One region of the Streptomyces sp. DSM 106670 genome, then DNA from elsewhere that is predicted to be linked to it. Evidence: riboswitches for the same ligand, from Rfam matches in the RefSeq annotation. Region 1 holds a riboswitch; each other region holds the start of a gene.
What was found. A riboswitch is a leader RNA that binds a small molecule or an ion and turns the genes downstream of it on or off. The one in region 1 is predicted to bind cobalamin.

Region 1 (7,267 bases):
CGCTCATCCCGGTCCGGCCCTGGGCGGCGCGGACGGCGAGCGGCAGCAGGGCGGCCGGGACGCCGCGGGCGGCGGCCAGGGCGCGCAGGGTGACCGGCCAGTCGAGGACCGGCGAGTCGAGGACGAGGCCGCTGATCCGGTCGCGGAGCGGTGACTCGACGGCGGCGTACAGGGCCATGGTGGCGCCGGTGGACCAGCCGTGGACGATGACGTTCCGCGCTCCGTGGCGCAGGGCGTGGCGGATGGCGGCGTCGAGGTCGCGCCATTCGGAGGTGCCGAAGTGGCCGAGGCCGTCGGCGGGGCGCGGGGCTCCGGGGTCGCCCCGGTAGGCGAGGTCGAGGATCGGGAAGCGCTGTGCGTGCAGGAAGCCCATGAGGTTCATGGGGTGGGTCCGGGTGGCGCCGAGGCCGTGCACGGTGATGATCCAGGTGTCGCGCGCGCCGGGGACGTACCAGGCGGGCAGGATGCCCAGCTCGCCGGGGATCTCGGCCTCCTGGTGGTCCAGGCCGAGGTCGCTGCCCGGGTCGCCGCCGTACAGCGCGGGGGTGAGGCGGACCTTCGCGCCGGGTTCGAGGATCCCCTGGCCGACGCTCTCCAGTCTCCGTACGACCGTGTCGGCGGCTTGGGAGGCCCCGTCGACGACGGGTCCGACGACCGCGTGGACGCCGGGTCCGGCGAGGCCCCAGGTGCCGGGCCGGAGCGCCGAGAAGGAGCGGGTCAGGGTGACCTGCCCGGCCGCCGTGGCGTGCACGGTGAGCCTGCGGTCGGCGGGGAGGGGACGTCCGGGCGTCGCCTTGAGGGCGACGTCGCTGGCGTACCGGCCGGCCGCGACCGCTGCCGCACCGACGCCGAGGATCGAGGTGACGGCCGTTGCCGTCGCGGTTACCGGGCGCACCGCTTCAGTGTCGTGGCGCGGGTGACGGACTGCCAGCGGACGGGGGCCGTCCGGGCGGGGCGCGGGTCAGCCGGGCTGGCCGTATCCCTTGAGCGCCTCGGTCACCTCGGCCAGCTGGGCTGTGTCGAGCAGGGCCGGGGTGCGGCCGGGCACGGAGCTCGCGGTGAGCCAGAGGCGGCACAGCCACTCCAGTTGGGCGGTGCGTTCGTAGGCCTGGTCGAGGGTGTCGCCGTGGGTGACGGTGCCGTGGTTGGCGAGCAGACAGCCGGTGCGGCCCTGGAGGGCTTCGAGCATGGCGTCGGCCAGTTCCGGGGTGCCGTAGCGGGCGTAGGCGGCGGTGCGGACCGGGCCGCCGAGGATGGCGGCCGCGTAGTGGATCAGCGGCACCTCGGTGACGAGGGTGGAGACGGCGGTGGCGTGCACGGCGTGGGTGTGGACCACGGCGGCGGCGTCGGTGGAGCGGTAGACCGCCAGGTGGAGAGGGAGTTCGCTGGTCGGCCCGAGCTCCCCGATGACCTGCCGGCCGTCCAGGTCGACGCCGACCGCGTCGTGGGGTCCGAGCCGGTCGTAGGGCACCCCGCTGGGCGTCACCAGGACCAGATCGCCGACCCGGGCGGACACATTGCCCGAGGTGCCGACGACCAGGCCGTCCGCCGCGCTGCGGCGGGCCGTCGCGACGACGTCCCGCCAGGTCTCTGCCACGGATTCCGGGTGCTGCTCGCTCATGGGGCGAGCGTAGGCGCGAAGGCGCGCAACCGGAACGTCACGCGGGCAGTGACGGGGATCTCTTCCGGGTGCCGAACAGCCGGTCAAAATGTTCGCCAACGGGCGGCAAAGGGCAGTCCACGCCGCACCCCACAGGCATCCCGTGACCTCTCCCGCACACAAGCGGAAGCGGCCCACTCCGTTTGGGGTCACCGCAACGCCCTGTCCAGTTCATCTTCCGTTCACCCAGGTTGCCTACGGTCCACGAGCCACTGACGTCGAACGATTGCCTGGGTAAATGGAACACATCACGCTGCTGCTTGCGATTGTTGTCGTAACAGCTCTCGTGTTCGATTTCACGAACGGTTTCCACGACACCGCCAACGCGATGGCCACCACCATCTCGACCGGCGCACTGAAGCCCAAGACAGCGGTGGCGATGTCCGCCGTTCTCAACCTGATCGGCGCGTTCCTGTCGGTGGAGGTCGCGAAGACGATCTCCGGCGGGATTGTCAACGAGGACGGCCTCAGAACCGAGGTCATCTTCGCGGCGCTCGTCGGCGCCATCCTGTGGAATCTCCTGACCTGGCTGGTCGGCCTGCCCTCCAGCTCCTCCCACGCCCTGTTCGGCGGTCTGATCGGCGCCGCGGTCATGTCGGCCGGCTGGTCCTCGATCAACGGCGGCACCGTGGTCACCAAGGTGCTGCTCCCGGCGATCGCCGCACCGGTGGTGGCCGGCCTCGCCGCGATGCTGGCCACGCGGCTGACGTACCGGATCAACCGGAACGTCACCGACCCGAACCAGCTGAAGTCGACGGCCAAGGGCTACCGGGCCGGACAGATCGCCTCCGCCGGTCTCGTCTCGCTCGCCCACGGCACCAACGACGCCCAGAAGACGATGGGCATCATCACCCTGGCCCTGGTCACCGGCGGCGTCCTCGCCCCCGGCTCCAACCCGCCGATGTGGGTCATCGTCTCCGCCGGTGTGGCCATCGCGCTCGGCACCTACCTCGGCGGCTGGCGCATCATCCGCACCATGGGCAGCGGCCTGACGGACCTCAAGCCGCCGCAGGGCTTCGCCGCCCAGACCAGTGCGGCGACCGTCATCCTGGCCTCCTCGCACCTCGGCTTCTCGCTCTCCACCACCCAGTCCTGCTCGGGTGCCGTGATGGGCGCGGGCCTCGGCCGCAAGGGGGGCGTGGTCCGCTGGTCCACCGCCACCCGGATGTTCGTCGCCTGGGGTCTGACCCTGCCGGCCGCGGGTCTGGTCGGCGCGGGCGCCGAGTTCCTGACCAAGCAGGGCACCTGGGGCATCACCGTCACCGCGATCCTGCTCATCGGCGGCTCCTTCGCGATCTGGCTGGCCTCGCGCCGCCAGCCGGTCGACCACACCAACGTCAACGACGCGGCCGTCGGCGAGGACGAGCCGCAGGGCGTCGTCACCACCGCCATCGCCGCGGTCCAGCCGCCGCCCGTCGGCGTCCCGGCCTCCGACCTCATGACCACCATCCCGGCTCCGGCCACGGCGCCCGACGACCCGGCCCGGCCGCCGGCCACGGTGTAAGGACAGATCCGCATGAAAATCGACTGGGCAGCTCTCGCCTCCGTCTTCGGTGTCAGCCTCGTGGTCACCGTCGCGCTGGTCGGCCTCTTCACCCTGGGCATCGTCGCCCTCTCCAAGCAGTCCGCCACGGCCGGAAGCAGCGCCTCCGGCGGATCGGTGGCGCTGGCGCGCACCGGCGCGTACGCCTGCTTCGCGCTGTGCGTGGCGGCGGTCTCGTACGGGATCTATCTGATCGTCGCCTGACCCCGTTCCACCGCACTTCCTCGGGCCGGACACACCTCGTGTGTCCGGCCCGATGTGCGTCTGCGCACACTGGAGCTCCGCAGGTCAACAGCAAGTTGACTGCCGTTCTCGCAGCGTGGTGGACTGCCGGAGCCATTTACGGCGACAGAAGAGGAAGCCGGTGAGAATCCGGCGCGGTCCCGCCACTGTCACCGGGGAGCACTCCCCCACACCGGATGTCACGGCCCTCTCGACGAGGGCTGGAAGGCCGGGGGAACTGCGGATCCGGGAAGCCAGGAGACTCTTGTCGCCGGTCACGTCGAACCAGGGCGCGGACCCTGAGTGAGGACATACGCCATGCCCGGCCGCCGTGCGCCGCATCCTGTGCCTCGTCCCGTACCTCTTCGTGCCGGAACGCCTCTGCCCGCGGCGGGCTGAACCGTGCGTGCCGACCGTGTCTTCGCGTACGGCGCCACCGCCGGGCTGATCGCCGACGCGGCTCTGGGCGACCCCCGGCGGGGCCATCCCGTCGCCGGTTTCGGCCGGGCCGCCGCGCGGGTGGAGTCCCTGCTGTGGCGTGACGACCGGGGCCGGGGCGCGCTGCACACCCTGCTGTGCGCCGGAGGCGCCGTGGGGGCCGCCGCACTGGCCGCCCGTGCCGTACGGGGACGCCCCGCGCTCGCCGTCGCGCTGACGGCCGCCACCACGTGGTCGGTCGTCGGCGGTACGTCGCTGGGCCGGGAGGCCCGTGCCATCGGGGGCGCGCTGGCCGCCGGGGACCTGGAGGTGGCCCGGGAGCGGCTGCCGCACCTGTGCGGGCGTGATCCGCACTCCCTGGACGGGCCGCAGATCGCTCGCGCCGTGGTGGAGTCGGTCGCGGAGAACACCTCGGACGCCGTCGTCGGCGCGCTGGTGTGGGGGGCGATCGGCGGGGTGCCGGGGCTCGTCGGCTTCCGGGCCGTGAACACGCTCGACGCGATGGTCGGCCACAAGTCGCCCCGCCACCGCCGTTACGGCTGGGCCTCGGCCCGCCTGGACGACCTCGCGGGGTGGCCGGGCGCCCGGCTGACGGCCGCGCTGGCCGTCGTGGCGGGCGGGCGGCCCTCGGAGGCCGTACGCGCCTGGAAGGCGGACGCGGGGCGCCATCCGAGCCCGAACGCGGGGCCGGTGGAGGCCGCGTTCGCGGGGGCGCTCGGCGTACGGCTCGGGGGGACGCTGGCGTACGCGGGGCGCGTCGAACACCGGCCGGTCCTGAACGGCGAGTCCGGGCGGGACGTGCGGAGCGCCGACATCGAACGCGCGGTGCGGCTGTCGCGCCGGGTGAGTGCGCTGGCCCTCGGCGTGTGCGTGGTGGGCCGGCTGGTCGCGGGGCGCGTGGCCGCCGGGCGTGCGGTCGCGGGACGGTCGTCGACAGGACAGAGGCGGGGACGGGCATGAGCGGCGGACTGCTGGTCGCGGGAACCACATCGGACGCGGGCAAGAGCGTCGTCACGGCGGGCATCTGCCGGTGGCTGGTGCGCCGGGGCGTGAAGGTCGCGCCGTTCAAGGCGCAGAACATGTCTCTCAACTCCTTCGTGACCCGCGAGGGCGCGGAGATCGGGCGGGCCCAGGCCATGCAGGCGCAGGCCGCCCGGGTGGAGCCGACGGCCCTGATGAACCCGGTGCTGCTGAAGCCCGGCAGCGACCGGTCCAGCCAGGTCGTCCTGATGGGCAAGCCGGTCGGCGAGATGAGCGCCCGGGGGTACCACGGGGGGCGTCAGGAGGCGCTGCTCGGGACGGTGACGGGGTGTCTGGAGGAGCTGCGGGCGACGTACGACGCGGTGATCTGCGAGGGAGCCGGAAGCCCCGCCGAGATCAATCTGCGGCGGACCGACATCGTGAACATGGGGATCGCGCGGGCCGCCCGCTTTCCCGTGCTGGTGGTCGGGGACATCGACCGGGGCGGGGTCTTCGCCTCCTTCTTCGGGACCACGGCGCTGCTGAGCGCGGAGGATCAGGCGCTGGTCGCGGGCTACCTGGTGAACAAGTTCCGGGGCGACGTCTCGCTGCTGGAGCCGGGGCTGGACATGCTCCACGGTCTGACCGGGCGGCGGACGTACGGAGTGCTGCCGTACGCCCACGGGCTCGGCATCGACGAGGAGGACGGCCTGCGGGTGTCCCTGCGCGGTGCGGTCCGCGAGTCGGTCGTGGCGCCGCCCCATGGGGAGGACGTGCTGCGGGTCGCGGTCTGCGCGGTGCCGTTGATGTCCAACTTCACCGACGTGGACGCGCTGGCCGCCGAACCGGGCGTCGTCGTGCGGTTCGTGGACCGGGCCGATGAGCTGGCCGACGCGGATCTGGTGATCGTGCCCGGGACGCGCGGCACGGTGAAGGCGCTGGCCTGGCTGCGCGAGCGGGGGCTCGCGGACGCGTTGGTGCGGCGCGCGGCGGAGGGCCGGCCGGTGCTCGGCATCTGCGGCGGGTTCCAGGTGCTCGGTGAGCGGATCGAGGACGAGGTGGAGTCGCGGGCGGGGGTCGTGGACGGGCTGGGGGTCCTTCCCGTACGGATTCGCTTCGACCGGGCCAAGACGCTGGCGCGGCCGGTCGGTTCGGCGCTGGGTGAGCCGGTGGAGGGGTACGAGATCCACCACGGGGTGGCCGATGTACGGGGCGGGGAGCCGTTCCTGGACGGGTGCCGGGTGGGGGCGGTGTGGGGGACGCACTGGCACGGGTCGCTGGAGAGCGATGCGTTCCGGCGGCGGTTCCTGGTGGAGGTGGCCCGGGCCGCCGGGCGGCGGTTCGTTCCCGCGCCGGACACGAGGTTCGGGGTGTTGCGGGAGGAGCAGCTGGATCGGCTGGGGGATCTGGTGGAGGAGCATGCGGATACGGATGCGTTGTGGCGGTTGATCGAGGGCGGGGCGCCGTCCGGGTTGCCGTTCGTGCCGCCGGGGGCGCCGTCGTTCGGTGCGGGGGCTCCGGAGAGCCGGGGCGCTGCCCCGGACCCCGCTCCTCAATCGCCGGAGGGGCTGGAAATGGCTCCCCCGGAGGCGCCGGGAGAAGCCCGCAGGAACGAGGGGCTTGATGGTGCCCGGTCCGCGGAGGCAACGCCCCGCGGGCTTGGGGAAGCAGCTGTTGTTCATGTCGACCAGGAGGCCTTGTGAGTACGCCGTATCCCTTCACCGCGATCGTCGGGCAGGACGACCTGCGGCTCGGGCTGTTGCTGAACGCGGTCAGTCCGGCTGTCGGTGGGGTGCTCGTGCGGGGGGAGAAGGGGACCGCCAAGTCCACCGCTGTGCGTGCGCTGGCCGCCCTCATGCCCGAGGTCGCCGTCGTGCCCGGGTGCCGGTTCTCCTGTGATCCGGTCTCGCCCGATCCGGCGTGTCCCGACGGGCCGCACGCGGAGGCGGCCGGTGTGTCGCGGGCCGCGCGGACCGTGGAGCTGCCCGTCGGCGCGTCCGAGGACCGGCTCGTGGGGGCGCTGGACATCGAGCGGGCGCTCTCGGAGGGCGTGAAGGCGTTCGAACCGGGGCTGCTGGCCGACGCGCATCGCGGGATCCTGTACGTGGACGAGGTCAACCTGCTCCACGACCACCTGGTGGACCTGCTCCTGGACGCGGCGGCCATGGGCGCCTCGTACGTGGAGCGCGAGGGCGTCTCCGTACGGCATGCGGCGCGGTTCCTGCTGGTCGGCACGATGAACCCGGAAGAGGGCGAGCTGCGGCCGCAGTTGCTGGACCGGTTCGGGCTGACCGTCGAGGTGGCCGCGTCCCGGGACACCGACGAGCGGGTCGAGGTCGTGCGGCGCCGGCTCGCGTACGACGACGATCCCGAGGGCTTCGCGGCGCGCTGGGCCGAGGAGGAGAGCGCCCTGCGGCGGCGGATCGCCGATGCGCGCGCCCTGC
Region 2 (7,267 bases), 5.6 Mb from region 1:
GACGTCTTCTTCGTGCTCGGCAAGGGCAAGGAGAAGGAGTCCCTGACCCGGCTGCGGCGGGACATCCTGGACGAACACCTCACCGGCCCCTACCGCGTCGTGGAGGCCGAGGACCCGTGGCGGGACCGCACCCAGCAGGACGGCGGGCGCTACGCCTCGGCGGTGCACGACTGGCGGCAGCGCCGCGCCGACATCTGCGAACGCCTGATCATCGAGGAGCTCGCGCCGGGGCAGTGCGGAGCCTTCCTGGTGTGGGGCGACCCCTCGCTGTACGACAGCACCCTCGCGATCCTCGACGACATCCGGGGCCGTGGCACGGTGGAATTCGGCCATGAGGTGATCCCCGGCATCAGCAGCGTCTCCGCCCTCGCCGCCCGGCACCGCGTCACCCTGAACGGGGTCGGCCGCCCCATCCACATCACCCCCGGCCGGCGGCTGGCCCAGGGCTTTCCCGGGGACGACGTCGACATCGTCGTGATGCTCGACGGCCATGAGACCTTCACCCATCTGACGGGCAGGGGGCTGTGGATCCACTGGGGCGCGTACATCGGCACCCCGGACGAGATCCTCGTCTCCGGCCCGCTCGACGAGGTGGCCGAACGGATCAGCCGGCTGCGCGCGGAGGCCCGCGAGCGGCACGGCTGGATCATGGACACCTATCTGCTGCGCCCGGCGCCGGACGCCACGGACGCCTGAGGCCACGGACGGGCGACGGGTCCACGTCGAGGCGCGGGCGGCAGCGGCCTCCGCACCTCGTCGTCGGACCGGCGGGGTGTCAGCGCCGGGTCTCGTGCGCCCGGATCACGCCGAGCCCGTGTCCCAGGCTCGGGCACTCGGCGGTCAGGTCGTCGCCCCGCACCAGATAGTTGTGCACCCGGCCGTCCGTCGGCCGCTCGATCGCGCGATACAGCGTGCCGTTCACCGTGATCGTCCAGTCGTCGCCGTCCTGGGCCCATCCGACGGTCTTCTTCATAGGGCGTTTTCCTTTCCTCTGGTCGAACGTCGCCGGGGTCCGGCGGCCGTGTAGTGGGAAGAAGAACGGCTTGTGACGCTCCGTGGTTCCGCGTTCTCTACGCCATTCGGTTACATCTGGGTCACTGCCTCCGCACAGTCGAGGTCCACGACCTGACCGGTGGTCAGGGAGCGCGTGACGAACGGCGGAACGGATGCGGAACGCCCGTGGCGCTCCCCGCCCATCGAGTAGACACTGTCTACTCGATGGTGCTAGAAGTTCTTCATGGAAGACGAAATCCCGCTGCGGGAACGACTGGTGGACATCGGCGTCGAGATGGTGGCGGCCGAGGGGATCGCGGCGCTGGGGCTGCGGGAGATCGCCCGTCGTGCCGGTGTCTCGCACGGCGCGCCGCGCCGCCACTTCCCGACCCACCGCTCGCTGCTCTCCGCCATCGCGGGGCGCGGATTCGACGCCCTGAAGGACCGGCTCGACACCTCGCTCCGGCCGGACGGCGACCCGCGCGCCCAGCTGTGCCTCCTGGTCGAGGGCTATGTCGGATTCGCCGTCGAGCAGCGCCCGATGTTCGAGCTGATGTTCCGCCACGACCTGCTGGACGGCGGCGACGAGGCCGACGGGCGGCCCAGGCTGCGCGAGAAGACCCTCCCGCTGTTCGCCTCGCTCGTCGCCCTGGTCGCCCGGCACCGGCAGGACCCCGCCCGGCCGTCGTCCGCCGGGCCCGAGCCCGCCCCGGACGTCGTGGCCGCCGCCCTCTGGGCGAACGTCCACGGCATCGCCCAACTGTGGAGCTGGGGAAGCCTCTCCCTCACCCTCGACGCCCCCTCACCGGGCGACCCGCGCGCCCGCGAGAGCCTCGCGCCGCTGATCGCCCGGACCGTCGACGCCCACCTCGGACCGGCGAAACCGTGACCGTACCCGCGCCCCCGCCCGTACCCCCGTCGACCGGCCCCGCGACCGCCCCCGCCCGGCCCCGCCTCGCCCTCGCGGGCAGTGTCGCCGGGGCGATGATCGTCGCGCTCGACGGCTCCGTCCTCTTCGTGGCCCAGCCCAGCCTTCAGCGCGACCTCTCCGCGCCCCTCGCCCAGGTGCAGTGGACGAGTACGGCGTACCTCCTCGCGGTGGCGAGTCTTCTCGTCCTCGCCGGACGGCTGGGGGACCGGTACGGCCACACCCGACTGCTCCTGACCGGATCGCTCGGCTTCGGGGCCGCGTCCATGGGCATCGCCGTGGCGCCCTCGGTCGGCTGGGTCATCGCGCTGCGCGCCGTACAAGGAGTGTTCGGAGCCCTGCTGCAGCCGGCGACGCTGGCCCTGCTGCGCCAGGTCTACCCGCCGGACCGGCTCGGCCTGCCGGTCGCCCTGCGGACCAGCGCCATCGGAGTGGCGGCCGCCGCGGGTCCGCTGCTCGGCGGCTTCCTGGTGGCGCGGTTCGGCTGGCGGTCCGTCTTCGTCGTCAACGTGCCCATCGCGCTCCTGATCGGCCTGTTCTGCCTGGCGGCCCGCGTCCCGAAGGACACCGCCGTACGGACATCGGGCCGCCGCCCGGAGATCGGCGGAGGCCTCCTGCTCGCGGCCGCGCTCGCCCTCCTGGTGAACGCCCTCGCCGAAGTGGAACTCCACGGCTGGGCCGACCGCCGCACGGTGGCGGGACTGCTCTGCTCGGCCGCCGTCGCGGCGGTCCTCGTCCGCCACGAACGCCGCAGCCGCGATCCGCTGGTACCGGCGGCGGTCGCACGGTCCGTACCGGTCACCGCCTCCATGGCGATGTTGCTGTTCACCGCGAGCGGCCTGTTCGGCGCCCTGTTCGTCAGCACGTACTTCCTGCAGTACGCGCTGGGCCTCGCCCCGCTCGACAGCGCCCTGCGCGCCCTGCCCATGACGGCCCTGATGATCGTCGGCGCGCCGGTCGCCGGGCGGCTGCTGCGCGTACTCGGCGCGCGGACCACCGCGCTCGGCGGCACCCTGCTGGTCGTCCTCGGCATCGGCTGGCTGGCCGGCACCGACAGCACCACCGGACCCGTGGCGACGGGCGCGGCCTTCGCCGTGCTGGGCGCCGGGTACGCCACGGTGATGGTCACCGCCACCGGCACGGTGGTGGGCGACGCGCCGCCCGGGTACGCCGGAGTGGTGGGCGGCCTCAAACAGACCGCCGTGAACATCGGACCCGTCCTCGGCATCGCCGTCGCCGCCGGTCTGCTGCCCGCCGCCGGGGCCGGACAGGCGGAACGGTGGGAGGGGGCGATGGGCACGGCGCTCCTGGTGCTCGCCGCGACGGCCGCGCTCGCGCTGGTCCCCGCGGCGCTGCTGCCGGGCACGCGCCGGCGCACCGGACCGCCCCCGGGCGACGCGGACCGTGGACGGCCGGAAACCGCCGCCCCGTGTCTCACATCACCGTCCGAAGTGTGAACAACGGTGTGCGCCCGGCGGTCGCCCCCTTAGGGTGACCGGTGCAGCTGGTTCGCCCTGTCCGCCAGATGGGGTGTCGTAAGAGGGAACCCGGTGGGAATCCGGGACTGCCCCGCAGCGGTGAGTGGGAACGACCGCCGTCATACGCACTGGGCCCGGCCGGGTCTGGGAAGCGACGGCCATTAGGTGTCTGCCTCCGGCAGACGTGCCCGCGAGTCCGAAGACCTGCCCGCTGCCCGCACGCGACCGTTCGCGTGCGGAGATCTCGGTGACCTCGTGGGCGGGTCGGCGTAACCATCAGGTGGACGGACACGGTTCCAGGTGTCCCGGCGTCCGCCCGATGCGTCATCCCTTCGTGTTCGCGTCCCGTCCCGGGATCTGCACAGCAGACACGCTCGCGAAGGAGAGTCACGTGACAGCGAAGCCCGCAGCCGCGGCAGCACGGGCCACCGTGTACGGCTACCCCCGCCAGGGTCAGAACCGTGAACTGAAGAAGGCCATCGAGGGCTACTGGAAGGGCCGCGTCACCGCGGACACCCTCCGGCAGACCGCCGCCGAACTGCGCCGGGGAACCTGGCAGCAGCTCGCCGAGGCCGGCGTCCACGAAGTGCCGACCGGTGATTTCTCGTACTACGACCATGTCCTGGACACCAGCGTCATGGTCGGCGCTGTCCCCGAGCGGCACCGCGAAGCGGTCCGCGCCGACGCCCTCGACGGCTACTTCGCCATGGCCCGCGGCACGCAGGATGTCGCGCCGCTGGAGATGACGAAGTGGTTCGACACCAACTACCACTACCTGGTGCCCGAGTTGGGCCCGGACACGGTGTTCGCCGCCGACTCCGCCAAGCAGGTCGCGGAGTTCAAGGAGGCCCTCGCGCTCGGCCACACCCCGCGCCCGGTGCTCGTCGGCCCCGTCACCTACCTCCTGCTCGCCAAGGCGGCCCCCGGTGTGGCCGCGGACTTCGAGCCGCTGACCCTGCTGGACCGGCTGCTCCCCGTGTACGCCGAGGTCCTCGCCGACCTCCGGGCGGCCGGCGCGGAATGGGTGCAGCTCGACGAGCCCGCCCTCGTCCAGGACCGCACCCCGGCCGAGCTGAACGCCGCGGCCCGCGCCTACCGCGAGCTCGGCGGACTCGCCGACCGGCCGAAGCTGCTGGTCGCCTCCTACTTCGGGCGGCTCGGCGAGGCGCTGCCGGTCCTGGCCAAGGCCCCCGTCGACGGTCTCGCGCTCGACTTCACCGAGTCCGGCGCCGGAAACCTCGACGACCTCGCGGCGGCGGGCGGACTGCCCGGCAAGCGCCTGGTCGCCGGAGTCGTCAACGGCCGCAACATCTGGATCAACGACTACGAGAAGTCGCTCGCCACCCTCGGCACGCTCCTCGGCCTCGCGGACCACGTCGACGTCTCCGCCTCCAGCTCCCTCCTCCACGTCCCGCTGGACGCCGGGGCGGAGAGCGACATCGACCCGCAGATCGCCCGCTGGCTCGCCTTCGCCAAGCAGAAGACCCAGGAGATCGTGGTCCTGGCGCGCGGTCTGTCCGACGGCACCGAGGCCATCGCCGCCGAACTCGCCGCCAACCGGGCCGACCTGGCCTCCCGCGCCGACGCCGCCATCACCCGCGACCCGGCCGTCCGGGCGCGTACGGCGGCCATCACCGACGCCGACGGCCGCCGCTCGCAGCCGTACGCCGAACGCACCGCAGCCCAGCGCGCCCACCTCGGGCTGCCGCTGCTGCCGACCACCACCATCGGCTCCTTCCCGCAGACCACCGAACTGCGCACCGCGCGGGCCGACCTGCGGGCCGGCCGTATCGACGAGGCCGGTTACGAGGACCGGATCAAGGACGAGATCCGCGAGGTCCTCTCCTTCCAGGAGAAGGCCGGACTCGACGTCCTGGTGCACGGCGAGCCCGAACGCAACGACATGGTGCAGTACTTCGCCGAGCAGCTCACCGGCTACCTCGCCACCCAGCACGGCTGGGTGCAGTCCTACGGCACCCGCTACGTCCGCCCGCCGGTCCTCGCGGGCGACATCTCGCGCCCCGAGCCGATGACCGTGCGCTGGACCACGTACGCGCAGTCGCTCACCGAGCGCCCCGTCAAGGGCATGCTCACCGGCCCGGTCACCATGCTCGCCTGGTCCTTCGTCCGGGACGACCAGCCGCTCGGCGACACCGCCCGCCAGGTGGCCCTCGCCCTGCGCGACGAGGTCAACGACCTGGAGGCGAGCGGCACTTCGGTCATCCAGGTCGACGAGCCCGCACTGCGCGAGACGCTTCCGCTGCGGACCGCCGAGCACGCCGCGTACCTGGAGTGGGCGACCGAGTCCTTCCGGCTCGCCACCGCCGGGGTGCGGCCGGACACCCAGATCCACACCCACATGTGCTACGCGGAGTTCGGCGACATCGTCCAGGCCATCGACGACCTCGACGCCGACGTCATCAGCCTGGAGGCGGCCCGCTCCCACATGCAGGTCGCCCGCGAACTGGCCGCCCACGGCTACCCCCGTGAGGCCGGACCCGGCGTCTACGACATCCACTCCCCGCGCATCCCGAGCGCCGAAGAGGCGGCGGCCCTGCTCCGCAAGGGACTTGAGGCCATTCCGGCCGGGCGCCTGTGGGTGAACCCCGACTGCGGCCTGAAGACCCGTGGCTGGCCCGAGACCCGGGCCTCCCTGGAGAACCTGGTCGCCGCCGCGCGGGAGATCCGCGCGGAGCTGCCCACCGAAGCGGCGTGATCGCGGCCCGGTGCGGGAGCGGCCACCGCCGCTCCCGCACCGGGCCGTACCCGTCGGGCCCGGGCCATGTCCGAGCCCGCTGATAGCGTGCCGCTTCCGGATCGAAGATCACGAAAGGGCGGGGTGCGTGCGGGAAGTGACGTGTCATGAGGTGGACGCCCGGCGGCTGGACGAGGCGTCGGAAGGCATCGTCGGGCGCACCGCGGGCCGGTGGCACGGAATGCGCTACGACGACCCGGCCCCGCGGCGCATGCGCGAACTGGCCGGGGAACTGCTCGACCATGTCGCCGCCCGCACCGGGCGGGGGGCCGCACTCGACGATGTGGCACGCGCCGCGCTGCGCACGGCGGCGGAGTGCCACCTGGGGGAGATGAGCGTCGGCTGCTTCCCCGAGGGCGGACAGGAGATCCTCTTCCCGCTGATCGGCGAGGAACTCAGCACCAAGGACATGCCCTACAGATCCTTCAGCGCCGCCGTCACCTCCGACGGAGCGCCGGCCCCTTCCGCCCGCACCTGGATGGACACGTTCGCCGTCGCCCTGGTCAGCGGGCTGGTATGGGACTGGCAGCGGGTCATCGGACTGGAGCTGCTCCACGACTACGCGCCCGAGATCCACGAAGGCGTTCCGCACTCCTGGTTCGACTCGGTGTCGGACCCGGCGGACCTCGCCGCGATGGACGCCCTGTGCCTGTACCTGGCCGAGGCGGAGGGACCCCAGCCCCGCCACCGGCCCACCGTGACGCTGCGCAAGCCCGATGCGGCCGAGCGGGCACAGGCCGCCGCCGCGCTCGACGCGGTGGGCGAACCGACCCCCGATCAGCGACTGTTGCGCATCCTCCTCGACGACGAACAGCACGCGTTCGAAGCGGCGTTGGCGGACCGGCTCGACACCTACCGGGAGAACCAGGGGCCCGCTCCCGCGCCCCGCAGCCTGCTGCCGCTCGACGCCCTCGCCCTGGCCGCGCTCGCGGTGCAGGTGCACGGATGGGAACTCGGCGTCCGCTCCCGCTACCTGCCGCCCGAACTGCTGGGAACCACCGACGCGTTGCGCCGGGCGGCGTAGGTGGGACCCGGCAACCCGGGCCCCTGGTAAGCGAAGTAGCCTCCATGGCCCGGCGGGCCGCCGTCCTGCGCACCCTCGAAGTTAGGTTA
Region 3 (7,267 bases), 4.2 Mb from region 1:
CATGTTCGAGGCGCTCTTCATCCTGACCACCGTGGACGCCGGCACCCGGGTCGGGCGCTTCATGCTCCAGGACATGCTGGGCAACGCCTACAAGCCGTTCCGCGAGGTCAGCTGGAAGCCGGGCGTCTGGTTCGCCAGCGCCGTCGTGGTCGGCGGCTGGGGCTACTTCCTCTGGGTCGGTGTGCACGACCCGCTGGGCGGCATCAACCAGCTCTTCCCGCTCTTCGGCATCGCCAACCAGCTGCTGGCCGCCGTCGCGCTGGCCGTCTGCACCACGCTGCTCGTCAAGTCCGGCCGGCTGAAGTGGGCGTGGGTCACCGCGGTCCCGCTCGCCTGGGACGTGGCGGTCACCCTCACCGCGAGCTGGCAGAAGATCTTCTCCGAGGACGTGAAGGTCGGCTTCTTCGCCCAGCGCGACAAGTACCAGGCGGGTATCGACGCGGGCGAGGTGCTGGCCCCCGCGAAGAACATGGACGACATGCGGACCGTCGTCACCAACTCCACCGTCGACGGGGTGCTGAGCGCGCTCTTCGCGCTCCTCATCATCGTGGTGCTCGTGGACGCCGGGCGGGTCTGCTACAAGGCCATCCGCGACCCGGAGAGCGTCAAGCTCCACGAGACGCCGTACGTCGAGTCCAGGCTCGTCGCCCCGGCCTCGCTCATCGCGACCCCGGAGGAGAAGGCCGAACTGGCCGCCGCCGGCGTCGGCCCCGAGGGCGGCATCCGCAAGGAGGCCGCGGGAACGGGGAGTCCGACATGACCGTCGCGGACGTCCGGCGGGTGGCGGGACGGATCCGCTGGTACGTCCGTGAGCTGACCGGTGAGTCCACGTACGACCGCTATGTGGCGCACGCGAGGACGCACGATCCGGACGCGCCGGTGATGACCCGCCGCGCGTTCGAGCGCAGCCGCACGGACGCCCGCGAGGCCGATCCGCGCGAGGGCTTCCGCTGCTGCTGAGCACCGTCGGCCGGTCAGCGGGTCCTGGATCCCGGGCCGTCGCCCCTCCCCCGATGGAGCGGGCGGCGGCCCGGCGGCCGTTCCGGTGTCCGTCCACCGTTCGATTTCCCGGTGCACGGACCCCTCACCGTACGAAAAGATGTGCCCATGACATCGCGTTCCCGGTCGCCCCGGCTCCGGCCCCTCCTCCTGACCCTGCCGCTGACGCTGGCACTGGCCCTGGCGGCGACGGGCTGCGGCACCGAGCCCGCGCCCGACACGATGGCGGCGGGCCGGAGTTCCTCGGACGGTCCGGCACCGGACCGGGCGGAGCTGGAGGCGCGGGCGAGCGCCGCGCAGCTCGTCGCGGAGCATGTGTGGGTGACCGAGGCCGCGGGCTACGCCCTGGCGCGCCAGTCGGTCGGGGTGCTCGGTGACGACGGGTTCAGCAGCTCCTACACCGCGCCGGACGGCGGAACGCTCCAGCTGTCGGTGGAGCGCCGCCCGCACGCCGAGGCCGACTGTACGGAGGGCTCCGCGGCCGCGAGCGGTCAGGAGCCCCTGGTGACGTGCGAGCGGGACGGCGAACAGTGGTACCGGGCCACCGAGTCGGGCCATGCGTACGCCTGGGAGCAGGGCGAACTCGTGGTCACGGTGAGCGGGCCGCGCGACAAGGTGGACCGGACGACGCTGCGTTCGGCGGCGCGGGCCGCCCACCGCGCCGACGACCGGGAACTGGACCGGGTGCTGCCGCCGGCCGGGGAGGCCGCCGGGCGGCAGCCGGTCGAGCGCGGCGATCTGCCACCGGTGGGCGACGGCGCGCCGAACAACGATGTGGGAGCGAGTGGCTGATGGATCTGACGATCAGGGTGGCGGAGCCCGCCGAGTTCGCCGTGCTCGGCGGGATCATCGCCGAGGCGTATCTCGGCGACGATCTGCTGGACGGCCCGCAGGACCCGTATCTGCTCAAGCTGCGGGCGGTGGAACAACGGGCGGCCGAGGCGGAGGTGCTGGTCGCGCTCGACGCGGACGGGACGGTGCTCGGCGGTGTGACCTATGCCGCTCCCGGCACTCCGTGGCGCGACATCGCCGGTCCGGACGAGGCCGAATTCCGGATGCTGGCCGTGGCCCGCGCGGGGCGCGGACGGGGCGTGGGAGAGGCTCTCGTGCGGGCGTGCGTCAAGCGGGCCCGGTCGGCGGAAGATGTCCGGGCACTGGTGCTGTCGACGCAGCCGGGCATGCTCGCGGCCCATAGGATCTACCGTCGGCTCGGCTTTCTGCGGACCCCTGAACGGGACTGGGAGCCGGTGCCGGGCCTGCGGCTCATGACCTTCCGGCTGTGGCTGGAGGCGGCGTCCTGAGGGGCGTATTAAATCGACGCGACACAACATGTGGGGGCCGCAGCATCTGGCGGCCCCCACATGTATGCTCGACCTCGCTGTCGTCGCAGGGGAATCCGGTGCGAATCCGGAACTGTCCCGCAACGGTGTGATCAGTGTGTTTTTGCACACCTGAAGTCCGATGACCTGCCGACAGCGCGTCCGGATCGACCGAACCGGATGCCAGACGTCCGGGCCTCGCGGATAGGCCGGTGGACGCCGTCAGCTGTGCTGCCCTGCCCCGGGCTTCGCGCTGCCCGGCTCCCCCGCCTGCTGCCGGCCCCCTGCCGAGCGAGGGAAAGCCCAGTGACCATCGCGCCCGCCGATCCGGTTTCAGCCACCGAATCCGCCGAGTCCACCACGGCCGGTAACGCCCCGAACGACGGACCCGGGACCGCTTTGCTGCGGACCCTGACCGACCTCACCGTCGATCTGCCCGACACCGACCCCGGCCGGGTCGCCGCCGCCGCGCTGCGCGGGCGCAACGCCCGTTCCGACGAGGCCGAGTTGCGCTCGCTGGCCACCGAGGCCGCCGCGGGGCTGATCTCCGAGGACCCGGCGTACTCCCGGCTCGCCGCCCGGCTGCTGACCCGCACAATCGCGGACGAGGCCGCGGGGCAGGGCGCGACGTCCTTCTCCGCCTCGGTCGCCGTCGGGCACCGCGAGGGCCTGATCGCCGACCGCACCGCCGCGTTCGTGGCGCTGCACGCGGCCGCGCTCGACCAGCTCGTCGAGCAGGCCCTGGCGGACGGCGCCGACGACCGCTTCGGCTACTTCGGTCTGCGGACGCTGCACAGCCGTTACCTCCTGCGCCACCCGCTCACCCGCGAGGTCATCGAGACCCCGCAGCACTTCATGCTGCGCGTGGCCGCGGGCCTCGCCGAGGACGAGTCGGTGCGGGCGCTGGACGAGGTCGCCGCGCTCTACGGGCTGATGAGCAAGCTGGACTACCTCCCCTCCTCCCCCACCCTCTTCAACTCCGGTACCCGGCACCCGCAGATGTCCTCCTGCTATCTGCTGGACTCGCCGAAGGACGAGCTGGACTCGATCTACGACCGCTACCACCAGGTGGCGCGGCTCTCCAAGCACGCGGGCGGCATCGGTCTGTCGTACTCCCGCATCCGTGCCCGGGGTTCGCTGATCCGGGGCACAAACGGGCACTCCAACGGCATCGTGCCGTTCCTCAAGACGCTGGACGCCTCCGTCGCGGCGGTGAACCAGGGTGGCCGGCGCAAGGGCGCGGCGGCGGTCTACCTGGAGACCTGGCACGCGGACATCGAGGAGTTCCTGGAGCTCCGCGACAACACCGGTGAGGACCAGCGGCGTACGCACAACCTGAACCTGGCGCACTGGATCCCGGACGAGTTCATGCGCCGGGTCGACGCGGACACCGAGTGGTCGCTGTTCTCCCCGGCGGACGTGCCCGAGCTGGTCGACCTGTGGGGCGACGCGTTCGACGCGGCCTACCGCGCGGCCGAGGCCAAGGGCCTGGCCCGCAGGACGATTCCGGCGCGTGAGCTGTACGGCCGGATGATGCGGACCCTCGCGCAGACCGGTCAGGGCTGGATGACGTTCAAGGACGCCTCCAACCGGACCGCGAACCAGACCGCCGAGCCGGGCCGGGTCGTGCACTCCTCGAACCTGTGCACGGAGATCCTGGAGGTCACCGACGACGGCGAGACGGCCGTCTGCAACCTGGGCTCGGTCAACCTGGGCGCCTTCGTGGCGAACGGCTCGATCGACTGGGAGCGTCTGGACGCCACCGTGCGTACGGCCGTGACCTTCCTGGACCGGGTCGTCGACATCAACTTCTACCCGACCGAGCAGGCCGGGCGCTCCAACTCCCGCTGGCGGCCGGTCGGCCTGGGTGCGATGGGCCTCCAGGACGTCTTCTTCCAGCTGCGTCTGCCGTTCGACTCGCCCGAGGCGCGCGCGCTCTCCACGAAGATCTCCGAGCGCATCATGCTCGCCGCGTACGAGGCGTCCTGCGACCTCGCCGAGCGCTCGGGCCCGCTGCCCGCGTGGTCCGAGACGCGTGCCGCGCGCGGTGTGCTGCACCCCGACCACTACGACACCGAGCTGAACTGGCCGGAGCGCTGGGACGCCCTGCGCGCCCGGGTCGCGAAGACCGGCATGCGCAACTCGCTGCTGCTGGCCATCGCGCCGACCGCCACGATCGCCTCGATCGCCGGGGTGTACGAGTGCATCGAGCCGCAGGTCTCCAACCTGTTCAAGCGCGAGACGCTCAGCGGTGAGTTCCTCCAGGTGAACGCCTACCTGGTGGACGAGCTGAAGAAGCTCGGCGTGTGGGACGCCCGCACCCGTGAGGCGCTGCGCGAGGCCAGCGGCTCCGTGCAGGGCTTCGCCTGGATCCCCGAGGACGTGCGGGCGCTGTACCGCACGGCGTGGGAGATCCCGCAGCGCGGTCTGATCGACATGGCGGCGGCCCGTACGCCGTTCCTCGACCAGAGCCAGTCGCTCAACCTGTTCCTGGAGACGCCGACGATCGGCAAGCTCTCCTCGATGTACGCGTACGCCTGGAAGCAGGGGCTGAAGACGACGTACTACCTGCGTTCGCGCCCGGCGACCCGGATCGCCCGTGCCGCGTCCGGCCAGGCGGCGGCCGCCGCCCCCATTCCCGTACAGCAGGCTTCGGCTCCCGACGCGGACGCCATCGCCTGCTCCCTCGAAAACCCCGAGTCCTGCGAGGCCTGCCAGTAATGAGCTCCAACGAAGAGAAGAACCTGCTCGACCCGGGATTCGAGCTGACCCTGCGTCCCATGCGCTACCCGGACTTCTACGAGCGCTACCGGGACGCGATCAAGAACACCTGGACCGTCGAGGAGGTCGACCTCCACTCGGACGTCGCCGACCTCGCCAAGCTGTCGCCGGGTGAGCAGCACATGATCGGCCGGCTGGTGGCGTTCTTCGCGACCGGTGACTCGATCGTCTCGAACAACCTCGTGCTGACGCTGTACAAGCACATCAACTCCCCCGAGGCGCGGCTGTATCTGTCGCGGCAGCTCTTCGAGGAGGCCGTGCACGTCCAGTTCTATCTGACGCTGCTGGACACCTATCTGCCCGACCCGGACGACCGGGCGGCGGCGTTCGACGCGGTCGAGGAGATCCCCTCGATCCGGGAGAAGGCCCAGTTCTGCTTCAAGTGGATGGACTCGGTCGAGAAGATCGACCGGCTGGAGACGAAGGCCGACCGCCGTCGCTTCCTGCTGAACCTGATCTGCTTCGCGGCGTGCATCGAGGGCCTGTTCTTCTACGGTGCGTTCGCCTACGTGTACTGGTTCCGCTCGCGCGGTCTGCTGCACGGTCTCGCCACGGGCACCAACTGGGTGTTCCGTGACGAGACGATGCACATGAACTTCGCGTTCGAGGTCGTGGACACCGTCCGCAAGGAGGAGCCGGAGCTCTTCGACGACGCGCTCCAGCAGCAGGTCACCGACATGCTGAAGGAAGCGGTCGAGGCGGAGCTGCAGTTCGGCCGCGACCTGTGCGGCGAGGGCCTGCCGGGCATGAACACCGAGTCGATGCGCCAGTACCTGGAGTGCGTCGCCGACCAGCGGCTCGCCCGCCTCGGCTTCCCGACGGTGTACGGCTCGGAGAACCCGTTCTCCTTCATGGAGCTCCAGGGCGTCCAGGAGCTGACGAACTTCTTCGAGCGCCGCCCGTCCGCCTACCAGGTGGCGGTCGAGGGCTCGGTCGGGTTCGACGACGACTTCTAGACCCTGACCCAGATCCTCAGGTGAGGGCGCCGCGTGGCCGCGACAGGCCGCGCGGCGCTTTCCGTTTCCGGGGGTCCGGCGGCCCGCCGGCCGCGTTGCGCCTCCCGCAGCTGGCGGTCGATCCGGCGTTCGCGGGCGGAGCCGAGGGCGGCGGGCGCGAGGACGAGGGCGAAAAGTGCCGCTACGACCAGGTAGTTCAGGAATGTGTTCATGCCTCTACTCTGGCCCGCCCGGACAGAAAACATCAGTGGCAGGACTGCCATGGGGCATCAAATAGCTGCCACACTCGCTCCATGCTGACCAATGTCGCCGCCCTCCTCCTCGACGAGGTCCACCCCTTCGAACTCGGCGTCCTGTGCGAGGTGTTCGGACTGGACCGCAGCGACGAGGGCCTGCCGGTGCACGACTTCGCGGTGGTCTCCGCCGAGGGCCCCGTCCTGAACACCCACGCGGGCTTCACCATCACCACGCCGCACGGTCTGGAGCGGCTGGAGGAGGCCGACCTCATCGCCGTGCCCGCGGGCAGCCACTTCATGCAGCGGGAGTATCCGGAGGAGGTCCTCGACGCGCTGCGCCGGGCCGTGGAGCGCGGCTCGCGGGTGCTGAGCGTCTGCTCGGGGGCGTACGTCCTCGGCGCGGCCGGTCTGCTGGACGGCCGCCGCTGCACCACCCACTGGCGGCACGCGGCGGAGCTGTCCCGGCGCTACCCGAAGGCGATCGTCGAGCCGGACGTGCTGTACGTGGACGAGGGCCCGGTGATCAGTTCGGCGGGCACCGCCGCCGGGATCGACGCCTGTCTGCACCTGATCCGGCAGGAGTACGGCCAGGACGCGGCCAACACCCTGGCCCGGCGCATGGTGGTGCCGCCGCACCGGGACGGCGGGCAGGCGCAGTACATCAGCCGCCCGCTGCCCCGGAACGCCTGCGACACCGTCGGCTCCACGCTGGCCTGGATGGAGCAGCACCTCGACCAGGAGATGAGCGTGGAGCAGCTGGCGGCGCAGGCGCACATGTCGCCGCGCACCTTCGCCCGGCGGTTCCAGCAGGAGACCGGGACCACGCCCTACCGCTGGCTGCTGCGGCAGCGGGTCCTGCTGGCCCAGCACCTGCTGGAGACCTCCGACCGGACGATCGACACGATCGCGGGCCAGACGGGCTTCGGTACGGCGGCGACACTGCGACACCAGTTCGTGCGGTCACTGGGCACCACGC
Region 4 (7,267 bases), 1.3 Mb from region 1:
TCGGCACCCGGCTGGAGGTCGCCGACGAGGACCAGGGCGAGGAGGGCTCCCTCTACCGCCTCCCGGACAGCGATCCGCGCAAGCCCATGGTGATGGCCTACCTCTGGCTCGGCGCACTCCAGGAATCCCTGGTCGAGACCTTGATGCCGTAGGCAGCCTCCGGAAAACAGGAGCCGCCCACCCCGCCGGGGTGGGCGGCTCCTGTTCGCTCAACGGACGCTCAGATCCGAGTAACGATCCACCCAAGTCATTCGGGTCATTCGTTCCGGTCGGGGCTTTATGTTCCCTTATGCCTGTGGTGTACACCACAGAATGTCCCACGGTGTCCCGTGACGGCCGTGATAAATCTTCACGACCGCCCGGGGACGCCACCCCTGTTCCCGGGGGCGCTACAAACCGGCCGAACGCCGGTCGCACTCCATCCATATCCGGGGGGATCAGGACCTGATCCGCAGCCTTTACGGCGCGGATCGGCGTGGAGAAAGGCGCACCACCATGACATCGGCGCAGGTCGACGAGGGACAGGTCGACAAGGGTCAGCCCGGCGGCAATGCCGGGGACGCCGGAGCCGGCGGCGAGGGATACCAGCGCGGTCTGGGAGCTCGCCAGATTCAGATGATCGCCATCGGCGGAGCCATCGGCACCGGGCTCTTCCTCGGCGCGGGCAAGGCCATCGACCGGGCCGGGCCCAGCCTCATCCTGGCCTACGTCATCGCGGGCCTGGTCATCTTCTTCATCATGCGGGCACTGGGCGAACTCCTCATGTACCGCCCCGTCTCCGGCTCCTTCTCGGAGTACGCCCGGGAATTCATCGGCCCGTTCTTCGGATTCGTGACCGGCTGGACGTACTGGCTCTTCTGGGTCGTCACCGGAATCACCGAAGTCACCGCCGCGGCCACCTATATGACGTACTGGTGGAACATTCCGCAGTGGCTGTCCGCCCTGGTGTTCACCGTCATTCTCTACGGCGCGAACCTGATCTCCGTGAAGCTCTTCGGTGAGCTGGAGTTCTGGTTCTCCATGGTCAAGGTCACCGCCATCATCGGCATGATCCTGATCTGCGCGGGCGTCCTCACCGTCGGATTCTCCGACGCCGGCGACACCGCGACCGTCTCCAATCTCTGGAACGACGGCGGCTTCTTCCCGAACGGCATCACCGGCACGCTCATGACGCTCCAGATCGTCATGTTCGCCTTCCTCGCCGTGGAACTCGTCGGCGTCACCGCCGGGGAGTCCAAGGACCCCAAGACCGTGCTGCCCAAGGCCATCAACACCGTGCCGTGGCGCATCGCCGTCTTCTACGTCGGCGCGCTCATCATGATCCTGTCGGTCGTGCCCTGGTCCACCTTCAAGCCCGGCGTCTCGCCGTTCGTGAAGGCCTTCGAGGAGATGGGCCTCGGCATCGGCGCCGCCATCGTCAACTTCGTCGTCCTCACCGCGGCGCTCTCCTCCTGCAACTCCGGCATGTACTCCACCGGCCGCATGCTCCGCGACCTCGCCCTCAACGGCCAGGGCCCCCGGGCCTTCACCAAGCTGACGAAGAACGGCCTGCCGCTGGTGGGCACCACGTTCTCCGCCGCCCTGATGCTCGTCGGCGTGTGGATCAACTACCAGTGGCCGGGCGAGGCGTTCAACTACGTCGTCTCCTTCGCGACCATCTCCGGCATGTGGGCCTGGATCATGATCCTGATCAGCCAGATCCGCTACCGCCGCATGGCCGACGCGGGCATGCTGCCGCAGTCCTCGTTCAAGGCCCCCGGCGCGCCGTACACCAGCTGGTTCGCGCTCGCCTTCATCGGCATGGTCATCGTGATGATGGCGATCGACGAGGACGCCAGGATCTCGCTCTACTGCGCACCGCTGTGGGCGCTCATCCTCTTCGTCTCCTACCGGGTGCTCCAGGCGCGCACCCCGGAGAAGACCGGGAAGGCCACCTCCGGCACCCACTGACCCGGGCGGCGGGCCCCACACCGCCCCCTTCCTCCCGGACCGCCCCGGCCTCCCCAAAGGCCGACGGCGTCCAGCATGCGGGCCGTCGCGTACCACCCACCGGTACACGGCGGCCCGCCTGCTTATCCTGGCGCCATGCTGACCATCACCCAGACGCTCTACGACCAGATCGTCGCCCACTCCCGGGCCGACCACCCCGACGAGGCGTGCGGAGTGGTCGCGGGCCCGGCCGGGACGGACCGGCCCGAGCGCTTCATCCCGATGCTCAACGCCGCCCGCTCGCCCACGTTCTACGAGTTCGACTCGGCCGACCTCCTCAAGCTCTACCGCGAGATGGACGACCGCGACGAGGAGCCCGTGATCGTCTACCACTCGCACACGGCGACCGAGGCCTACCCCTCCCGCACCGACGTGACGTACGCCAACGAGCCCGGCGCCCACTACGTCCTCGTCTCCACCGCCGACACCGACGGCTCCGGCCCCTTCCAGTTCCGCTCGTACCGCATCGTGGACGGCGAGATCACCGAGGAAGACGTGCAGGTCGTCGAGGCGTACTGAGCACCCGGGCAGCTCGCGGACCCACCGCACGGGTCTGGCACACTGCACCCCAGACCCGACCACAAGGCAGCAGGAACCAGGAAGCCGGTGCGAATCCGGCACGGTCCCGCCACTGTGACCGGGCCCCCTCCCGTACGGACTCCGACTCCGTGCCGGAGGGCGGCCCGGAAGCCAGGAACTGGCCCGCCGCCTTCTCGCATCGACCAGGGGACGCGGAAATCCCCCGGAGAGGCCCCGCCATGTCCCGGCGCACCCCCGCGCTCATAGCCGCCGCCGTGCTGCTCCCGCTCGCCCTCACCGCCTGCTCGGCCTCGGAGAGCGCCGAGCCCGAAGCCGCGTCCACGAGCGACGGCTTCCCGTACACCGTCAAGAACTGCGGTGTCACCACCACGTACCAGGCCCCGCCGAAGCGCGTCGTGACCATGAACCAGCACGTCACCGAGATCATGCTGGAACTGGGCCTGAAGAGCTCCCTCGTCGGCACCGCCTACCTCGACGACCAGGTCCTGCCGAAGTACGCGAAGGACTACGCCGCCGTCCCGGTCCTCGCCAAGGAGTACCCCTCCTACGAGCAGGTCCTCGCCGCCGACCCCGACTTCGTCTACGGCGGCTACGCCAGCGCGTTCGCGGCAGGCGACGGGCGCGGCCGCGAGGCGCTGAAGAAGTCCGGCATCGAGACCCGGCTGAACACCGAGAGCTGCGCCGAGGCCGACACCCCGATGGAGACCCTCTACGAGGAGATCCGCGAGGTCGGCCGCACCTTCGGCGTCCCCGACCGCGCCGAGGCCTGGATCAAGCAGGCCAAGGCCGACAACGCCGCCACCGCGAAGAAGCTGGCGGACCTGAAGCCGCTCCCCGTCTTCGTCTACGACAGCGGCGACAAGACCGCCTTCACCGCGGGCGGCAAGGGCATCGGCAACGAGCTGATCGAGCGGGCCGGTGGCACCAACGTCTTCGCCGACCTCGACAAGGCCTTCGGCGACGCCTCCTGGGAGAACGTCGTCGCCCGCAAGCCCGAAGCCATCGTGATCTACGACTACGGCTCCACCACCGTCGAACAGAAGAAGAAGCGCCTCCTGACCGACCCGGCCCTCGCCGACGTCCCCGCCATCAAGAACAAGCGCTTCGCGGTCATGCCGCTCTCCGACGCGGTCCTCGGCGTCCGCGTCCCCGCCGCCGTCGACAAGCTCGCGGCCCAGCTCCACCCGGCGGCCACCACCCCGTGAGCTGCCGCGCCTCCGCACCGCGGCGGCCGCTCGGTTACGTCCTGGTGCTCGGCGTCCTCGCCGCGCTGCTGGCCGTCGCCGTGCTCGCCGCCCTCGCCCTCGGCTCCGTCCGCATCCCGCCCGGCCAGGTCCTCGACATCCTGACCGGGCGGGCGGAGGCGAGCCCGTTCCGCACGATCGTCCTGGACGTGCGGCTGCCCCGGGTGCTGCTCGGCATCGTCGTCGGCGCCGGACTCGCCGTCATCGGCACCGTCCTCCAGGCCCTCGTACGCAACCAGCTCGCCGACCCGTTCCTCCTCGGCGTCTCCTCCGGAGCCTCCACCGGCGCGGTCCTGGTGATCGTCCTCGGCATCGGCGCCACCCTCGCCACCACCGTCACGATCCCCGCCGCCGCCTTCGCCGGAGCCCTGCTCTCGCTGCTGCTCGTCTACACCCTGGCGCGCGGCGGAGGCGGCCTCACCACCAACCGGCTCGTCCTCGCCGGGGTCGCCGTCTCCTACGTCCTGTCCGCCCTGACCAGCCTGATCCTGGTCACCTCGGCCCGCGCCGACCACCTCCAGGAAGTCCTCTACTGGACCCTCGGCGGCCTCGGCGCGGCCCGCTGGGACATGCTCGCCCTCCCCGCGATCACCCTGGTCGTCGGCACCGCCGTCCTCCTCACCCTGGCCCGCCCGCTCGACCTGCTCCTGGTGGGGGAGGAGGGCGCCACCGTCCTCGGCCTCGACACCGCCCGCTTCCGGGCCGCCGTCTTCGTCCTCGCCTCCCTGATGACCGGCGTGCTCGTCGCGTACAGCGGGGCCATCGGGTTCGTCGGCCTGATGGTCCCGCACATGGCCCGCATGGTCGTCGGAGCGGCCCACCGCGCGCTGCTGCCCGTGGTCGCCCTCGGCGGAGCGGTGTTCCTGGTCCTCGCCGACCTGGCCGCCCGGACGCTCGCCGCCCCGCAGGACATCCCGGTCGGCGTGCTCACGGCCCTGACCGGCGGCCCGTTCTTCCTCTGGATGCTGCGCCGCAGGCCCGAGGGAGCACCGGCATGAGGCTTCTTCCTGTCCGGACCGGCCGCACGACGCCCTTCCCCGTCCGGAGCGCCCGCACGACGACACACGTACGTTCCGCCGAGGGAGCCCACCCGTGACCACCCTGCGCACCGAAGGCCTCTCGTACGGGACCGGCGAGGGCCGCCATCTCGTCGACGCCGTCGACCTCACCGCCGCCGACGGCGAGACCGTCGGACTCGTCGGCCCCAACGGCAGCGGCAAGACCACCCTCCTGCGCTGCGTCTACGGCACCCTGCGCCCCACCCACGGCCGCGTCCTCCTCGACGGCGACGACCTCGCCACCCTCCCGGTGAAGGCCCGCGCCCAGCGCATCGCCACCGTCCCGCAGGACGGCCACGCCGGATTCGAGCTCACCGTCGGCCAGGTCGTCGCGATGGGCCGCGCCCCGCACAAGCGGTTCTGGGAGGCGGACACCGCCGCCGACACCACCCTCGTCACCGAGGCCCTCGCCCGGGTCGGCATCGCCGCACTCGAACCCCGTACGTTCGCCTCCCTCTCCGGCGGCGAACGCCAGCGCGCCCTGGTCGCCCGCGCCCTGGTCCAGCAACCCTCGCTCGTCGTCCTGGACGAACCGACCAACCACCTGGACATCCGCTACCAGCTGGAGATCCTCTCCCTGGTCCGTGACCTGGGCACCACCAACCTCCTCGCCCTGCACGACCTCAACCTCGCCGCGTACTACTGCGACCGCGTTTACGTCCTCCAGGCCGGCCGCGTCGTCGCCTCCGGCACCCCGGCGGAGGTCCTCACGGCCGAGCTGCTGAGCGAGGTGTACGGCGTGGCCGCCGAGGTCAGCACCCACCCGAAGACCGGCGCACCCACGGTGGTCTACCTCCCGCAGGACCGCACCGTGCGGCAGAAGTCCACATAGCGGTCGCCGACCATCCACCATGCGGGACGGCACTCGGGTTTCCGTACAGGGAATCGATACGATGCCCGCATGGTTCCCCATGACGTGAGCAACAAGACGCCGGGCACGCTGCTCGTCGCGCGGCTGCACGTCGACCTGTGCAGGCTCGCGAGCGCGATCTGTCCCACCGCAGCCTGCCCGTGAGCCGCCCGGCCTGAGGCGCGGTCCGCGCGCCCACCCACACGCACCACCCCCTGCGCGGGGGCAGAAACGCGCGCCCCACGCCACCACTCCGCTTTCGACAGGAGCCCACGCCATGGCCATCGAGGTCCGCATCCCGACCATCCTCCGCACCTACACCGACGGCGCGAAGGCCGTCGAAGGCAACGGGGACACCCTCGCCGACCTCTTCGCCGACCTGGAGAGCCGCCACACCGGCATCCGTGAGCGCATCGTCGACGGCGAACAGCTCCGCCGCTTCGTGAACGTCTACCTCAACGACGAGGACGTTCGCTTCCTCGACGGCATCTCCACCAAGCTCAGCGACGGCGACAACGTCACGATCCTTCCGGCCGTCGCCGGTGGCATGCGCTGATGCGGTACGACTCCCCGCTGGCGGCCGTGGGGAACACTCCCCTCGTCCGCCTCCCGCGGCTGTCCCCGTCCGAGGACGTCCGCATCTGGGCCAAGCTGGAGGACCGCAACCCCACCGGCTCGATCAAGGACCGCCCGGCGCTCCACATGGTCGAACAGGCCGAGAAGGACGGCCGGCTCACCCCCGGCTGCACCATCCTGGAGCCCACCAGCGGCAACACCGGCATCTCGCTCGCCATGGCGGCCAAGCTCAAGGGCTACCGCATCGTCTGCGTCATGCCGGAGAACACCTCGCAGGAACGGCGCGACCTGCTCGCCATGTGGGGCGCCGAGATCATCTCCTCCCCGGCCGCGGGCGGCTCCAACACCGCCGTACGCGTCGCGAAGGAACTGTCGGCGGAGCACCCGGACTGGGTGATGCTCTACCAGTACGGCAACCCGGACAACGCGGGCGCCCACTACGCGACCACCGGCCCGGAGATCCTCACCGACCTCCCGTCCATCACGCACTTCGTCGCGGGCCTCGGCACCACCGGCACCCTCATGGGCGTCGGCCGCTACCTCCGCGAGAACCGCCCCGGCATCCAGATCGTCGCCGCCGAGCCGCGCTACGACGACCTGGTCTACGGCCTCCGCAACCTCGACGAGGGCTTCGTCCCCGAGCTCTACGACGCCTCGGTCCTCACCACCCGCTTCTCGGTCGGCTCGGCCGACGCGGTCACCCGCACCCGCGAACTCCTCCAGCAGGAGGGCATCTTCGCGGGCGTCTCCACCGGCGCCGCACTCCACGCGGCGATCGGCGTGGGCAACAAGGCGGTCAAGGCGGGGGAGAGCGCCGACATCGTCTTCGTGGTGGCGGACGGCGGCTGGAAGTACCTGTCGACGGGCGTCTACACGGCGGAGACGACGGAAGCAGCGATCGAAACGCTGCAGGGCCAGCTCTGGGCGTAGGGCCGCACGCTTTCAGCCCGTCCGGGCGCACCTCTCAGCCCGTCCGCGCACACCCTCCAGTTCCGCCCGCGCAAACCCAG

Region 2: another riboswitch for cobalamin. It lies ahead of metE (5-methyltetrahydropteroyltriglutamate--homocysteine S-methyltransferase); the one in region 1 lies ahead of ACSMXR_RS06540 (cobalamin biosynthesis protein).
Region 3: another riboswitch for cobalamin. It lies ahead of ACSMXR_RS25535 (ribonucleoside-diphosphate reductase subunit alpha); the one in region 1 lies ahead of ACSMXR_RS06540 (cobalamin biosynthesis protein).
Region 4: another riboswitch for cobalamin. It lies ahead of ACSMXR_RS12645 (ABC transporter substrate-binding protein); the one in region 1 lies ahead of ACSMXR_RS06540 (cobalamin biosynthesis protein).

The regions. Positions count from the first base shown of each region.
Region 1 covers NZ_CM147704.1:1,499,026-1,506,292, forward strand. The annotation lists gene ACSMXR_RS06520 (alpha/beta hydrolase) at 1-895, opposite strand, end outside; gene ACSMXR_RS06525 (class II aldolase/adducin family protein) at 962-1,621, opposite strand; gene ACSMXR_RS06530 (inorganic phosphate transporter) at 1,899-3,164, shown strand; gene ACSMXR_RS06535 (hypothetical protein) at 3,177-3,407, shown strand; cobalamin riboswitch at 3,526-3,707, shown strand; gene ACSMXR_RS06540 (cobalamin biosynthesis protein) at 3,828-4,823, shown strand; gene ACSMXR_RS06545 (cobyric acid synthase) at 4,820-6,526, shown strand; gene ACSMXR_RS06550 (putative cobaltochelatase) at 6,523-7,267, shown strand, end outside.
Region 2 covers NZ_CM147704.1:7,058,138-7,065,404, forward strand. The annotation lists gene cobF (precorrin-6A synthase (deacetylating)) at 1-696, shown strand, start outside; gene ACSMXR_RS31275 (hypothetical protein) at 776-973, opposite strand; gene ACSMXR_RS31280 (TetR/AcrR family transcriptional regulator) at 1,238-1,882, shown strand; gene ACSMXR_RS31285 (MFS transporter) at 1,978-3,378, shown strand; cobalamin riboswitch at 3,410-3,625, shown strand; gene metE (5-methyltetrahydropteroyltriglutamate--homocysteine S-methyltransferase) at 3,791-6,115, shown strand; gene ACSMXR_RS31295 (Imm49 family immunity protein) at 6,243-7,178, shown strand.
Region 3 covers NZ_CM147704.1:5,731,384-5,738,650, reverse strand. The annotation lists gene ACSMXR_RS25555 (carbon starvation CstA family protein) at 1-760, shown strand, start outside; gene ACSMXR_RS25550 (YbdD/YjiX family protein) at 757-960, shown strand; gene ACSMXR_RS25545 (hypothetical protein) at 1,108-1,791, shown strand; gene ACSMXR_RS25540 (GNAT family N-acetyltransferase) at 1,791-2,300, shown strand; cobalamin riboswitch at 2,334-2,487, shown strand; gene ACSMXR_RS25535 (ribonucleoside-diphosphate reductase subunit alpha) at 2,625-5,039, shown strand; gene ACSMXR_RS25530 (ribonucleotide-diphosphate reductase subunit beta) at 5,039-6,055, shown strand; gene ACSMXR_RS25525 (hypothetical protein) at 6,052-6,267, opposite strand; gene ACSMXR_RS25520 (GlxA family transcriptional regulator) at 6,349-7,267, shown strand, end outside.
Region 4 covers NZ_CM147704.1:2,848,136-2,855,402, reverse strand. The annotation lists gene ACSMXR_RS12660 (DUF2017 domain-containing protein) at 1-152, shown strand, start outside; gene ACSMXR_RS12655 (amino acid permease) at 496-1,950, shown strand; gene ACSMXR_RS12650 (M67 family metallopeptidase) at 2,086-2,508, shown strand; cobalamin riboswitch at 2,527-2,709, shown strand; gene ACSMXR_RS12645 (ABC transporter substrate-binding protein) at 2,748-3,734, shown strand; gene ACSMXR_RS12640 (FecCD family ABC transporter permease) at 3,731-4,771, shown strand; gene ACSMXR_RS12635 (ABC transporter ATP-binding protein) at 4,866-5,663, shown strand; gene ACSMXR_RS12630 (putative leader peptide) at 5,733-5,846, shown strand; gene ACSMXR_RS12625 (MoaD/ThiS family protein) at 5,959-6,237, shown strand; gene ACSMXR_RS12620 (PLP-dependent cysteine synthase family protein) at 6,237-7,187, shown strand.